3 regions of the Lysinibacillus sp. NPDC093216 genome follow, and region 1 is predicted to be linked to each of the others. Evidence: riboswitches for the same ligand, from Rfam matches in the RefSeq annotation. Region 1 holds a riboswitch; each other region holds the start of a gene.
The links. Region 1 has a riboswitch for cobalamin ahead of ACQKOG_RS05195 (hypothetical protein). Riboswitches for the same ligand answer to the same signal wherever they lie in the genome.
Positions count from the first base shown of each region.

Region 1 (5,242 bases):
ACTGCCCGTTACAGCGGGATAAAAATATATAGTATCTTATCATAGATTTTTAGGGTGTAAAGAGTATTTATAACGAAACATTGTAAAGGTAGTATAATACGTAAAAAATCCCTCTCACAATTTTATGCGAAAGGGTTTCTTATCATAGTAAGCAATGGTCATGCAATTGCTTACGTTTTTCTGTTGTTAAACCAAACTCTTGCTCTAAAAAAGCAGTCTTAGAACCATATCGGTTATCCATTGCATCAAATGCCGCTTGTAAATAGTCCTCACGGGCAGACATTAAGGCGTAAAATTGCTGTAATTCTCGATCGCTATAATCTTGCTGAATTGTCTGAGCCATTCGTTCTACTAAGGGACGTAGATGTACATTTGTATCTAAATAGTCCTCCATGATCGTTTCCTCAGGTACATCTAACGCCAGTAAAATAAGTGCGCTGCCAATACCTGTTCGATCCTTCCCAACCGCACAATGGTGAACAAGCCCTAAATTTTCAGGTTGTTGAATCGTTGCTATTAACTTTTTAAACGAGTCATTATTAAAAGGCATTTGTGCATAAAATTCTCGGAACATCTCTAGGCTTACAACCTTATAAAAATCTTTTCCACCAGTGTTTGTAGGCATCTCAAAAGCATGATTTCCCTTTGCTGGTATTTGAATATACTTGGCATACGGAAATACCGGATTAGGATTATTTTGAGCCTCATGGTTGTCTCGATAATCAAAAATTGTTTTCACACCTAGCGTTTTAAATAGCTCCTTATCTGTTTTCGTCATTTTACCAAGTGCTGCTGAACGATAAATCAAACCATTCTTAACAGTACGCCCATCTCTCGACTTATAACCACCCATATCACGAAAATTATAAACTGCTTCAAACGGAACAATCTTCATATCAAACTGTTTCATTCACTGCACCTCTCTCTGTTAGCAAGCATGCTTACCTCTATATTATAGAACAATTCGATATAATACCAATTTTCGCACTAGGGAATGTCATACGCTACTTTGAACGCTGAGGGGGGGATTTCAGCGAATCTTTATTGAAGCGGGGAGATGGCCGTATTACCTGATCACTTTTTCATCAAAGCGGAGCAGTTATCCACTCTAACCGATCACTTTTTCATCAAAGCAGAGCAGTTATCCACCTTACCTGATCACTTTTTCATCAAAGCAGAGCAGTTATCCACTTTACCTGATCACTTCTTCATCAAAGCGGAGCAGTTATCCACTCTAACCGATCACTTCTGCTTCATAGCGGAGCAGTTATCCACTCTAACCGATCACTTCTGCTTCATAGCGGAGCAGTTATCCACTCTAACCGATCACTTTCTCTTCAAAGCAGAGCAGTTATCCACTTTACCTGATCACTTCTTCATCAAAGCGGATCAGTTATCCACTCCAACCGATCACTTCTGCTTCATAGCGGAGCAGTTATCCACTCTAACCGATCACTTTCTCTTCAAAGCAGAGCAGTTATCCACTCTACCTGATCACTTCTTCATCATAGCGGAGCAGTTATCCACTCCAACCGATCACTTCTGCTTCATAGCGGAGCAGTTATCCACTCCAACTGATCACTTCTTCATCAAAGCGGAGTAGTTATCCACTCTAACCGATCACTTCTGCTTCAAAGTGGATCAGTTATCCACTCCAACCGATCACTTTCTCTTCAAAGCGGATCAGTTATCCACTCCAACCGATCACTTTCTCTTCAAAGCGGATCAGTTATCCACTCCAACCGACACTTCTTCACCGAAGAGAAACGGGTTTTTACCCTGACATTTCACTATTATCCATCAAAAAAGCTGCCCTTGATAAAGGACAGCTCCAAAATACTATTTAAATAACTCAGGGTAAACTGCTTTTGCTATTAACTCAACAGCTTCGCCAATACGCGGACCCGGACGGTTTGAAATATCAGTGTCTATAGAATACACCGCTTTATTTTGAATGGCAGTGATTGAATTCCATCCATCACGAGAGAGGATTTCTGCCGTTGGGTTTTCCCCATAGTTTACGGTTGTTAAAATGACATCTGGATTTTTTGCAATAATATCTTCCTCAGATACCTTTGCCCAACTTTTGAGGTCAGCAAAAACGTTCTTAACATTTGCAGCATCTAAAATCTCTTGTTGGAATGTACCAGAACCAGGTGTATATATGTCTGGCTTCGGACTAATTTCTAAATAGATATTTTTTGGTTCTTTCACATCTTTAACTTTTGCTTGGACTTCTGCAATTTTACCTTTAATATCATCATTTAACTTGTCGCCTTTATCTTTGATTCCCATAACTGTTGCGATTTGTTGGATATCCCCGTACACATCATCAAATGTTTTAGCCGATTGAATGGCAAACACTTTAATACCTGCATCTTCGAGACCTTTTAAGGCATTTAAATTTTCTTCATCGCCTCCAGTTGTATAGGCAATAACGACATCTGGCTTTAACGCTAAATTACGCTCACTATTGAATTTTACAGAATCAGAAACACGTTCAATTTTTTGCGCTTCTTCCGGATACGTATCATATTCAGTTGCACCAACGATTTTATCCCCCACACCTAGAGCAAATAAAATTTCTGTATTACTTGGTTGCAATGAAACAATAGTTTTAGGTGCGGCAGCAAACTCTACTTCTACGCCACGGTCATCCTTAACTTTATATCTAGTTTTCTCAACTTGTTGATCTTCCTTAGAAATAGTCTCTTTATTAATATCCTCTTTCGCGCCACAGCCAACTAAAACGAGTGCTAACATTAACACAGAAAGCCATTGTAGCTTAAACATTTTCTTCATTTCATTGATTCTCCTTTTTCTTTTTCATCGGGTATGACTTACTAATAAACGGTATTTCAGCAATACCAGCCTGCTGATTCATAAAGACAACCATTACAAAAAAGACATTGGCTAGTAATCCTAAATAATCAAAGAGAATAGCAGGTACTTCCCGTTCTTCAGATACTTTGTGCAAAACGCGATATGATTTTTTCGCCTCACTACGGCATAAATGTAATGCAGTAGCAGCCTCTGTCCCTTGAGGTAATACAAAGTTTTGTATTTCATCCTTAACATGACTAACATAGAAATCATAGCGATTACTTAGCCAAGTCAAATTATCTTCAGTTACCGCCAATTTACCTCGTACTGAGCCATTTACATGGTAAGCCATTGGTAAAATGGCTAGTAAATCATCTACTACTACCTCTACCGTTTCCTTTTTTACCGCCACCAAAGCGACGCCAATATGTGTTGTAAGGCTATCTGTTCGAATTTCAAAATCTACCGTTGATGCCTTTTCACGCATAAATGGATAACAAGAATAACGTGCATCTTTTTTCAAATCTAAGTCCCCGCTTTCCTTCGTGAAAAATTCTTACTTTATTCACACCTTCTTAGGATTCCAGCAGGTGAAAGATAAGTGTACATAAAAAAAACGTTGTTCCCACTCCTAAGGAAACAACGAAAATAACATAATAGTGTCGTATAGACACAACATAGCCTATGTAATTGCCGCATATTCTCCTAGCTTCCGAAGAGTTATCATACGTTCAAACAAAGGTCGGTCTCCTGGCTTGTACAGTTCACTACATTCAATCATGTTGTGAGTCATAAAAACCTTCCCATCAGATAATTCGACAGTGGTATATCTTTATGATTCCTGTACTTACAGTTGCGGAAACAGCTTCGGTTTTTCACCGAATTCCCGATTATGCTATAGTTTAGCACCCTTATTCTGCAAGAATTATTCACTTGTTTAGCAGTTTAACATAGATTAATAGGAAAAAATAGCTGTGGAATTAGAATAAACAAATACGATGGATAAAGATCATGCAGGTATCACCTTATGCACGCGGGTGTATTCGTTACCCCACGGGCATTTCACATGCTCGTGCAGGTATTTGTTATATTTCATAGATTGATGTTATAAAAGCTATCTCTCAACGAAAGCATGCGCAAAAAAACAGCTATTTTACATCTTTTAACGGATGGCATTCTTATATTTCTTTTTGCATTTAACATCTTCTTCTTCTTCAATTAAACGTCGAGCAATCTCTAGTAGTTTTGGGTCATTCGTTGCATCGAATAGCTTTTTAAAAGATACAATAATATCATAGCGTATCAATGTCGGGTGCTTTTCGTCTAAGCATATTTGAAATCTTTTCGCCAAATATGACACGACTAAATCTCTTTGTACCTGCCCTGCTAAACCTATTCTCCAAATCGCCTGCAAAGTATGCCTCGAAGTTTCTGTTTTTTCATCATACGTTACTGCCCAAATCTTTAAGAAGTCCTCTAATACTCTTTCTTCGGGATCACTTTTTGCTGCCAATGCGCATAAAAATTGTGCAGCACTTGCACGTACATGTCCATTTTTGTATGTAAGAGCTTGAACAAGTTGTTCCCAAACTGAATATGTCCAATCAACTGGTTCTTGCATAATTTTCATTAATTCTTCGTATGATTTGTATTGAATATCAAGGTCACGCTCTGTTAAATTACTAAAAAGTTGCAAAATCTCTTTTTCCATGATTCATCCCTACCTTTATTGTTTCAGAACGTAAAAATGGTAAACTTGTAAGTATTGTATTAATTTCTATCATTCGTTACTTTACTACTACGAAACTAAAGTCACAAACACTTTTAATTTCAAAGTAAGGTCCCAATTATTATATTTCAAAATTATCAGAAATGAGTATCAATATGCAAGGAAACATTTCTTTCGGCTATAAAAGACACATTTTACATGTTAGCTTTATAATCGGAATTAGCCTTCTATGAATCCAAGCGAAATACGCTATAACGATGGCAATCATTATATGGATAATTGATGCTATACCTTACATCGGCTCTATTTTCATTTTAGTAACTGGTAATATGGTAGTAAATATATCTACTTATGTAAATAAATTCATCCTAGATGTTATTTTACTCATTATTCATCGACTAGTCGAGCCTAAATTAATGGATCACTATATCAGGGATGATAGGTTTACTCGCAAAATCTTGAATACCGTCAAATATTAAAAAAGGTCATCTTTGTAATTTTTTTTACAAAGATGACCTTTTCGCTATTTAAATCGTCTATATAATAGTAGGGCTTATTGAATACGACCGAAGCCTACTAAATATTGATTCCACCAATCAAGTGATTCAATGACAACACCTTTATTTTGAGCATCGATCATCGTGTTATTTCCTAAGTAAATACCTACATGCGCTATGCCTGAACCATAGC
Region 1 covers NZ_JBNNVB010000003.1:111,126-116,367, forward strand. The annotation lists gene ACQKOG_RS05180 (tyrosine-protein phosphatase) at 143-910, opposite strand; gene ACQKOG_RS05185 (hypothetical protein) at 1,058-1,603, shown strand; gene ACQKOG_RS05190 (ABC transporter substrate-binding protein) at 1,840-2,802, opposite strand; gene ACQKOG_RS05195 (hypothetical protein) at 2,804-3,346, opposite strand; cobalamin riboswitch at 3,547-3,752, opposite strand; gene ACQKOG_RS05200 (hypothetical protein) at 3,986-4,534, opposite strand; gene ACQKOG_RS05205 (NlpC/P60 family protein) at 5,106-5,242, opposite strand, start outside.

Region 2 (5,242 bases), on a different contig from region 1:
CCATAACAAACGTGTAATTTTATAAAAATCACCATTTGCATATGGGTCACTACCGCCTCGTGCAATTAATAAAATGGCAGTATCCTTCTGTTCTTCTTCCGCATTAAAGCCGATTTCTGCTAAACGATCTTCTAAAATCGCAAATATTTCTTCATGGATACCGATTGTTTGACCATATGTGAACGTTATATTCGGATAATGCTCACGCGCATGTTCGATTTCTGCTGGAATATGCATTTTTGAATGTCCAGCATGAAGAAGGATAATCGGAATAACGTGTACCTCTGTAGCACCCTTCTTCACACAGTTCGTAATACCTTCTTCAATGTTCGGCGAAGCGAACTCTAAAAAACATGTTTCTACTAAAAAGCTATCATCAATACGAGGTGTCATTTGCTCGATAAACGTGCGTACCTCATCATTTCCTGCAGCTAAACGGCTCCCGTGGCCGACAAATAAAATTGCTTTCATCTTATTACTCCTCACTAGTCGCCGCATGGAGCGGGCTCTACTTTTATTTTTGAAGACATATCCTGATACGTAAAATGTAATATCTTTTTCACACGCTTGAAGTATTTAAACAAACGTTCATTTGGATGTGCATTTGCTTTATATTCTTCGATAATATCGGTAATAAGTGGGATGAGCTGTTCAGGCTCTAATCCCTCAACAACTGGCTGGGCCGCATGTGCTGTACGACCAACCGGCTTGGCACCAATAAAAACATCAAATTTACTTTTACGATAAACAATGCCAATATCATCAAATACTGCTCGATAACATGCCATACCGCAGCCGTTAAAGCCGATATTTAATGTTTTCGGTAACGACATACCACCAAGCTTTTCTTGAATTTCTTCCGCATATGGAATCGAATCGAACTTTTCTCCATAACAGAAGTCACAAGCCTTTAACGATAGCACGTCACCAATTGGTGCTAGTAAAAAGCCAACTTCACGAAGCTTTGCGGTAACCTCTTCAGGCTCGGACGTTGGAACTTTCAAATGAATTTGATGGTCTGGTGTATACTCCATCGTTCCTTCCTCACCAACTACCTCAGCCAACGTCATCATTTGTTGAGGACTAAAGAACTTATTGGCAACCCCAGGACTAACCGCTAATTCAAAAATAGATTCGATTTTTTGTTGAACACGCTTAGGTGTTACTTTCACCGCGCTTGTTCCCTTTACCATAGTAAGAGCAGCTGTCGCCATTTCAAGTGACGATTTTTTAGGCTTTTGTTGTGGTGTTATGGCTAAACTGGGCTTAATACGATTGGCATTAGGATCTGTCGCAAAATCATTACGTGCTGCTCCTGTTTCTTGATTCATCGCCCATGGTTCATTTTCTTCTTTAAGTCGTTGATGTGGTCGTAACGGTTGTTTTTCCTCACCAAGTGTATATTTACGCTGATAACCACGTGGCGTAATCATTTTATTGTCGTAGAAGAATGTTGTTGAATTCCCGATAATAACCGTTGTTAACATGCCGATATCATGTTCAAGCATTTCTGCTAAAGTAGTCATCGTTATTTCCTGACGGTCACGATACGCGCTTTTCACAAGTCCAACTGGTGTATCTGGCGAACGATATTCCAATAAAATTCGTTGTGCCTCTACAATTTGTCTCGTACGACGTCCACTTTTCGGGTTATAAAGAGCAATAACAAAATCCGCCATTGCTGCTGCTTCTACTCGTTTTGCAATTAAATTCCAAGGTGTTAAGTGGTCACTTAAACTAATGGTACAGGCGTCATGCATAATGGGAGCACCTAGTAAACTGGCACATGAATTAATAGCTGAAATACCTGGAACAATTTCTACCTCGATACCAGTTGCTTCTGTCCAGCCTAGCTCGATTAATACCTCATACACTAATCCTGCCATTCCATAAACCCCGGCATCCCCACTGGAAATGACCGATACGATACTTCCAGCCTCTGCTTGACGCACCGCTTCTTGCGCACGTGAAACTTCCTCTGTCATACCAGTACTAATAATCGACTTTGCACTAACTAAATCCTGAATCAGTTCAACATAAGTTTTATAGCCTATAATCATATGACTTTGTTGTAGTGCCTCCACAGCACGAGTCGTAATATGTTTAAAGTCTCCAGGGCCAAAGCCAACTACGAAAATCTTACCTTTTTGAGCCATTTTGTTACCCCTCTTTCACCTTTTCAATGCCTTTAATGGCTGTTGTTTGTGCTGTACGCTGCAACGAACCTTCACGCAATGTAAAAACATGCTCATTATGTAACGCTTCATGATTTAAATCTTGTACAAGTACTCTCGCATGCTCCTTCGTTGGCACTCGGTACCAATTGCCCTGAGGATATGCAATGACAACACAAGCATCCTTACACCTGCCATTACAGCGGGTCCTTGTTGTATGTATCTCCTTATCAAGCTCCAGTAACTGTATTTCATCACGAATTGCCTGTGTAATGTCCTCAGCATCTTTTTTCATACAACTACTACCATTGCAAATAAAAAGATGTGTTTTCATCCCCTCTAAATTCCAAGTTGTCATAGTCGTTCTCCCCTCATATGCTTTTAGGAAAAAGAAAAACCTTTACTCTAGACGAAGAGTAAAGGTTTAGTAGAAGCCAAATAAAAACGAATATATACTGGTACTCGCTTTCGCTTCAACTTCTCCCTCCGAAAAGTTTGCTTGCATCATCACATAAGCAGGTTTCCTGACTTAAGCTTCCTTTTACTTTCGCGCCTTCCTAAGTTTTCACTAGTGGCATCCGCGATTTCATCAGCTATTACAGTAGCGGGGGCTGTATCGGACTTTCACCGATTTCCCTATTATCTTGAATATTCAAGCACTTATGGATGTTTTATATGAATTATATGGTTTTTTTGTAATTGAAAACTGTTTCTATCATAGCTTATTTTTTTAAAATTTCAATATTTCTTTCTTAATTTGTGACAATTTTTTTAAAATTCCATAGAAAAATGCGACATCCATTTTCTATTTATCTAAATTTTCGACATAGACACCCAATTTAAAATTTTTTCACAAAAGGGATAGCATATATATGGAAATTCGTGTTACACTTTGTCGTGAAATCTCACAACTTCATCTTTTTTTCGGTGTGAAATGTTCAGCATTTCGCTTAAAAGGGAAGCCGGTTTAAGTCCGGCGCGGTCCCGCCACTGTATTAGGGAGTTTTATAGATAATGTCACTGTCCAAAGGATGGGAAGGCCTATAAAACGTTGAACTAAAGCCAGGAGACCTGCCGAAAAATATGTGATCGTTTCAACCTACGAGGATGGGTGTGCGGCTTAGCAGATTAGAATTTTATTTGCTTTTTTAGCTATGCACTTTTCCACTATCGGAGAAGTGCTTTTTTTCGCATACTTTTTCTAAAAATTTTAATGTAAGGAGGAGAGATTTTTGAAATTTTCAGGTTGGAAGCTTAGTTATTTTTTATTGGCATTTTTATTCGTACCAAATCGTGCATTTGCGATGCATATAATGGAGGGCTTTTTGCCAATCGAATGGGCGATTTTTTGGTGGGTCATTTCGATTCCATTTATTATTTTAGGATTACGTTCTATTCGTAAAACCATTGATGAAAATCCTGAAACAAAAATGATATTAGGGCTTTCGGGTGCCTTTGCCTTTGTACTTTCTGCCTTAAAAATCCCTTCTGTAACAGGAAGTTGCTCGCATCCTACAGGTGTTGGACTTGGAACAGTTCTTTTTGGACCATTAGCGATGAGTGTTATCGGGACAATCGTATTATTATTCCAATCTTTACTGTTAGCGCATGGTGGGCTTACAACATTAGGGGCAAACACTTTTTCTATGGCAATTATGGGTCCTATTATCGCCTACTATGTATTTAAGGGCTCACAAAAATTGGGACTATCCTTTTCCATTGCTGTCTTTTTAGCAGCAATGCTTGGTGACTTAGGTACATATATTGTCACTTCTGTCCAATTAGCTCTTGCCTTCCCTTCTGAGGTCGGAGGCTTTATGGCTTCATTCACTAAATTTGCTGGTATTTTTGCGTTAACACAAATTCCTCTTGCTGTTAGTGAAGGAATTTTAACAGTGATCGTTATGAACTTTCTGAAAAAATACAATGTGAGTGAACTAAAAGCTCTACGTGTGTTCTCTGCAAAGGAGGCTCACTAAAATGAAAAAAAACTTACTGCTCATCGCCATTGTTGTGTTGTTAGCAATCGTTCCCCTGTTTATTCAAAAAGGTGCTGAATTCGAAGGGGCTGATGGCGAAGCGGAAGCAGCAATTAGTGAAATAGATGCTAGCTACGAGCCATGGTTTGAAAGCTTATGGGAACCACCAAGTGGTGAAATTGAAAGCTTATTATTCGCACTACAAGCTGCTATCGGTGCTGGTTTCATCGGGTATTTCATCGGCTTAATGCGCGGCAAACATAAAGAAGGTTAAACGCTATGTTACTCATTGATAAGTATGCTTATTTGAATAAACTAGCGTCTGTTCATCCGCTAGAAAAAATGACGTTATCCCTTGGACTGCTTTTATTGTCGCTTATCATGAGAGATGAACGAATTTCACTCATTACATTTATTGTGATGAGTGCTTTTATCATTTTAGGCGCAAAAATCCCTGCTAAATATTACGCAAAGTTATTGTTGCTACCTGGATTTTTTTTACTATCAAGTTTAGTATCCATTTTAATTTCTATCGCGCCAGCGACAAACAGGCTTCCTTCAAACATTTGGTCATTTTCTCTTCATAATTGGACAATTTTTGTCAGCAGTGCAAGCCTAGTAACAGCGCAGCAGCTTTTTTTCATCGTCCTTGGCAGCATTAGCTGTTTGTATTTTTTAATTCTCACAACATCAGTCCAATCTATTTGTTACGTCTTACGACAATGGCGACTCCCAACTCTATTTGTAGAGTTAGTAGAGCTAACGTATCGTTTTATTTTTATCTTTTTAGACAGTATGCAAAAAATTCATCTTGCCCAACAGGCTCGTCTGGGATACAGCTCCCCTATGCAGTGGCTTCGATCGGTATCAATGCTAATTGCAGCTTTATTTGTCGAGATGTTCCAACGCAGTCGTGAGCTAAACAATGCAATGGAAGCACGTGGTGGCGAAATGGTCTATTGGCAGGATGATGTTCCCTGTAACACGAAAAATTGGATAGGTATTGCTGCTATTTTTATACTCCTCATCATTTATGGAGGTTTTTTCTGATGACAGATTTATACTTTGATTTAACACATTTATCCTACG
Region 2 covers NZ_JBNNVB010000002.1:106,511-111,752, reverse strand. The annotation lists gene ACQKOG_RS02945 (sirohydrochlorin chelatase) at 1-471, opposite strand, end outside; gene cobJ (precorrin-3B C(17)-methyltransferase) at 486-2,156, opposite strand; gene ACQKOG_RS02935 ((2Fe-2S) ferredoxin domain-containing protein) at 2,161-2,532, opposite strand; cobalamin riboswitch at 2,671-2,853, opposite strand; cobalamin riboswitch at 3,083-3,267, shown strand; gene ACQKOG_RS02930 (energy-coupling factor ABC transporter permease) at 3,407-4,153, shown strand; gene ACQKOG_RS02925 (energy-coupling factor ABC transporter substrate-binding protein) at 4,155-4,427, shown strand; gene cbiQ (cobalt ECF transporter T component CbiQ) at 4,433-5,203, shown strand; gene ACQKOG_RS02915 (energy-coupling factor ABC transporter ATP-binding protein) at 5,203-5,242, shown strand, end outside.
Region 2: linked by a shared signal. The riboswitch ahead of ACQKOG_RS02930 (energy-coupling factor ABC transporter permease) and the one ahead of ACQKOG_RS05195 (hypothetical protein) in region 1 are both predicted to bind cobalamin.

Region 3 (5,242 bases), on a different contig from region 1:
GAAGGGCAACTCATTACGATGATGAAAACATGTGGTAAATCAGTTGAGGATGAAGAAGAAATCGAGGTGCTGAAATCGATTGAAGGTATTGGTACAGAAGCAACTCGAAGTGGCATTATAGAGACCATTAAAAAGCATGGATTTATTGAAGTACGAAAAAACATAGTGAGCGTTTTGCCGAAAGGGGAGCTTTTATGTCGGGCTATCGAAGGGACATTACTTTCAAGTCCATCTATGACTGCAAAATGGGAAATTTACTTAAATAAAATTGGTCGTGGAGAAGGCTCTGCAAAACATTTTATTGAAAGCATAGGCAAGTTTATTACTCAATTAATAGCGGAGGTACCTAAACAATTAGAGTCACTTTCAATTGAAGCTGAGCAGTTTAAACCAGCTGCTGTGAAAGATATTGTGCCATGTCCGACATGCAAAGTAGGAAAAATAGGTTTGCGTAAAAGTTTTTACGGTTGTTCGAATTATAAAAATGGTTGTAAGCAAACGTTCCCAGAAAGGTTACTAGGAAAAAAACTAACTGAAAAGAACATTAATGATTTATGTAAGATTGGTAAAACAGCTGTGGTTAAAGGGTTTAAGTCAAAGAATGGTAAACAATTTAATGCGTCACTTCGTTTGGTAGAAGGAAAAATTGAATTTGAGTTTAATGAAAAGTAATTGCGGATGAGATTTTTTTCACCGTCAATGCCGTTCAGACGATTAAAAATAGTGAAGATGTGACACTCAGCAAAGTAACACGAGCGAAGAAGAAATTTGAAGTAGTAGGGAAATGCCCATTATGTGGTCATAGCGTGATCGAAGGACAAAAAGGCTTCGGCTGCAGTAACTGGGAAAAGGGCTGTAAATTTGTCATCTGGAAAAACGATGAATTTTTAGCCGCGAAGAAGAAGAAGCCTACCAAAACAATGGTTAAGAAATTGCTAGCCGATGGAACGGTATTGGTAAAAGGCTTAACAAGTAAAAAGGTTCTAAATTCGATGCTCAATTAAAATATGAAAAAAATACTGACAACGAATATTTTAGTTGGAAGATGGAATTTGAAAAAAAGGATTAAAATTAAGCATTTATGAATCTTGTTGAATTAATTCTCACTACCCTAAACAATTATTTTATGAAATGAAGGTTATCTCAACCTAATGACTTCCAAGTAGAAAAGAAAATCCTTTGTATTTTTATAATTTCCATTTATAAAAATAGATAACCAAAATAGAATGAAAGATTTGTTAGTAGATCATGTAGAGTGTTGCCCTCACTGATATTGAATATCGAGACTAATAGCGTACTATGAGGAATTTGTATAGTAAGGTAAGATAAATTATTGTCTAAATTTATTTTATTTTTCCAATAGTAATTAATGTTTAACAGTTCTATTTTCTGGCTATTAATCTCTCGTTTATTACTATTTTTACTTTAATGTAATATATAATGTAATTGCTATCTGGAAAATATTCTGATATTGTTCCTCTTATAACTTAATAATTTTTGTTGGTGCGAATGACATTGTTCGTTTGCTTAAAAGGGAAATCGGTGCAAATCCGATGCTGTCCCGCAACTGTAATGGAGAGTCTATACAATATGTCACTGTAGCGAGCTATGGGAAGGCGTATAGATGATGAACCTAAGCCAGGAGACCTGCCAATAAAAGCAACAAACTTACATAGAACCACGAGGATGGTTGTAGTGACTGGGAAGAGACGCCCTTTATTTAACTATGACATCCTCTTGTAGACAAGGGGATTTTTTTATGCCCTTTGCTTTAAGAGAGGAGAGCGTTTTGAAGAATCCAACAACTAGAAAAATCAACCTACTCTTATTAGTGTTGACTGGTGTCGTTCTAATATCCTTGACGTTAGCGATAATGGTAGGCTCTGTGTCTATAACACCTAGTATTGTATGGCGCATTATTTTATCGCATATCCCGTTCAATCCACTTGGCATTACAGAAGATTGGAGTCGTTCGCAGGAAATCATCATCTGGCAAATTCGTACTCCCCGCGTAGTACTTGCCATAATAGTCGGAGCGGGTCTTGCAATTTCGGGAGCTGCTATTCAAGCTTTAGTTCGCAACTCAATCGCAGACCCCTATATTTTAGGTGTATCTTCCGGTGCATCTGTCGGGGCGACGTCTGTTATTTTACTGGGCGCTTTTTCATTTTTAGGTATGTATGCGCTATCACTTGCGGCTTTTATAGGTGCGACGATTGCAGTACTAATCGTGTTTTTCTTAGCACGAGTTGAGGGGCGAATTTCAGTTATTCGATTATTATTAGCCGGAATTGCCGTGTCACTAGTTTTGTCAGCAATGACGAATTTTATGCTGATGATGGCGAAAGAAGAGGGCGGTATAAAGGCAGTGATGTATTGGATGATGGGAAGTCTGGCTGGAGCGAAATGGGTAAATTTAATGATTCCGTTCGTTGTTTTAACGGTCGTCTACGTAATTTTACGTCTTCATGCACGTCATTTGAATTTACTTTTACTAGGCGAAGAATCTGCTGTTACGCTGGGGATTAATTTAGAGAAATTTCGATTGCTACTAATTCTATTAATTTCCCTATTAACAGGTGTCCTTGTTGCTGTAAGTGGTGCAATTGGCTTTATAGGACTGATTATTCCACATATCGTACGCATGATTGTCGGCTCAAATTATAAGTTTGTACTGCCAGTCAGTGCATTAATTGGTGCGATATTTTTAATATGGGCTGATGCAGCTGCGCGTATTGTGATTGCACCTGAGGAAATGCCGATTGGAATTATTACTGCTTTATGCGGATGCCCATTTTTTATATGGATGTTGCGTAAGCAAATGTATTCTTTCGGGGAGGAAAATTAGATGGTATACGTAGCAAAGAACCTTACTTTTGCCGTGCAGCAGGTGAAAATATTAAACAATGTTTCTGTACATATTCAAGAACGCGAGTTTGTGGGCATAATTGGACCTAATGGCAGTGGGAAATCGACCCTATTAAAAAATATGTATCGTATGCTACAACCTCAAGAGGGAGAAGTATTTTTATTTAATGAAAATATTTACAAGCAATCTTCAAAGGAGATAGCAAAGCAACTAGCCGTCGTAGGGCAGGAAACACCAGTGCTTTTTGAGTTTACTGTTAAGGATCTTGTTGCAATGGGACGTACACCGCATAAAAGGCTTATGGAAGTGGATACAAAAGAAGATCTAGCTATTGTCGAGGAATCGATGCAGCAAGCAGGCGTACTGCATTTAAGTGAACGTACTTTTAGTTCATTATCTGGTGGTGAGAAAAAACGAGTCGTTGTTGCAAGGGCTTTGGCGCAACAGGCTAAGGTTATGGCATTAGATGAGCCAACGAATCATTTAGATATTCAGCATCAACTCCAGCTTATGGATTTAATACAGAGCTTGCCGATTACGGTCATTGTAGCCTTGCATGATTTAAATATTGCAGCAACTTATTGCGATAAAATTTATGTTTTAAAGGACGGAGAAATTGCGGCGTATGGAACTCCGTTTGATGTATTAACACCCTCATTGCTACAAAAGGTGTTTGGTGTACATGCAGAAGTTAATGTACATCCTGTCACGAAAAAGCCGCATATTTATTATATATCTGAGCAATTTTTATAGTTAGTTTAAGAGACTTAGATTTCTTTCAATATATTTTTTAGAAAAAAGGAGAAGTAGACATGAAGACATTAAAAAGCGTATGGCTTGTTCTTGCAATCGCAATGCTAAGTATTTTAGCGGCTTGTGGTAACGAGGAAAAACAGGATTCAGCATCGCAAAGTGAACAAGTAGAACCAGCAAAAGCAGGAGCAACGGAAGTAACGATTGACAATAACGATACGACACAAGTCTATTCGCAAGCACCTAAAAAAGCAATTAGCTTAAATCAGCATGTGACAGAGATTATGCTAGCGTTAGGCTTAGAGGATTCAATGGTCGGAACAGCATATTTAGATGATGCAATTTATCCACCGTTACAGGCAGCTTATGATAAAGTTCCGGTACTAGCTGAGCAATACCCAACAAAGGAACAAGTGATTGATGCAGGAGCAGATTTTTTATATGCAGGCTGGAAAAGCGGGTTTAGTGAGAAGGGTGTTGGAACACCAGAAGAACTAGAAGCACTTGGCATCCACACTTATTTACATACATCTTCAAGCATTAAAAATCCTAAGTTAGAGGATATTTTCGGCGATATTCGTAACATCGCCAAGATATTCCATGTGGAAGAGCGTGGAGAAAAGTTAATTGAGCAAATGACAAAAGATGTAGAGGATATTCGTACGAAGCTTCCGCAAGAGGAGGGGAATTTACGTATTCTTGTATTTGATAGTGGTGAGAAAGAAGTTTTCACTGCTGCCCAAAACTTCATGAATGAACTTGTGACAGTAGCAGGTGGAAAAAATATTTTTGGGGATGTTGAGTCTGGCTGGACAACCGTTTCAAAAGAAGATGTAGTTGAGCGCAACCCGGAAGTTATCGTTGTAATTGACTATGGTTCAACTACTGCTGAAGAAAAAATTAATTTCCTAAAAAATGATCCGGCACTAAAAGAAACGGAAGCGGTATTAAACAAACGTTTCGTTATTTTACCACTATCAGCAGCGTCTGAAGGTGTTCGTGCGGCTGAAGCAATACAAATTTTGGCACAAGGATTTTATCCAGAAAGCTTTCAATAAAGAAGAGGAGCTAGCCATGTGCTAGCTTTTTTTATAGGAGGAGGGTAAAAATGACTATAAATGCTTTTAGCCATAATATTCCTGAAAAAACATTTGCTAAGTTAAACATAGAAGGTGAATTTACGCGTCTTGCTGTGAGTCCTGGCATTATCAACAAACATTATACACCAGCACAATTTCAAACAATCGCAGAGGTAGTCGGAGTGAGTGGCGCTATTAAATATTCTGCATCCTACAGTATACTACTATCTGTACCGACAATAGAATTAACGACTGCCAAAAGGAAGTTGGAAAAGGCGGGCTTATATATTGCAAAGCAAGGACAGATTGTAACTATGAAGGCTTGTGATTTTTGTGATGGCGATAAAATGGAGGCAGCACAGATTACAGAGGAGCTGTATCAGCAGCTTGAAGGCTTGGAAGTACCAAGCAGGATTCGCATTAATATGAATGGCTGTGCATCAGCTTGCTATAATGCCGTATATGATGATATTGGGCTTGTATATCAGAAAGATAGCTTTGATGTGTATTTAGGGGCTGTTCCGATGGGTAAAAACGCACA
Region 3 covers NZ_JBNNVB010000026.1:61,660-66,901, forward strand. The annotation lists gene topB (type IA DNA topoisomerase) at 1-672, shown strand, start outside; partial or broken gene ACQKOG_RS21790 (topoisomerase C-terminal repeat-containing protein) at 690-1,069, shown strand; cobalamin riboswitch at 1,485-1,669, shown strand; gene ACQKOG_RS21795 (FecCD family ABC transporter permease) at 1,790-2,848, shown strand; gene ACQKOG_RS21800 (ABC transporter ATP-binding protein) at 2,849-3,622, shown strand; gene ACQKOG_RS21805 (ABC transporter substrate-binding protein) at 3,682-4,680, shown strand; gene ACQKOG_RS21810 (precorrin-3B methylase) at 4,731-5,242, shown strand, end outside.
Region 3: linked by a shared signal. The riboswitch ahead of ACQKOG_RS21795 (FecCD family ABC transporter permease) and the one ahead of ACQKOG_RS05195 (hypothetical protein) in region 1 are both predicted to bind cobalamin.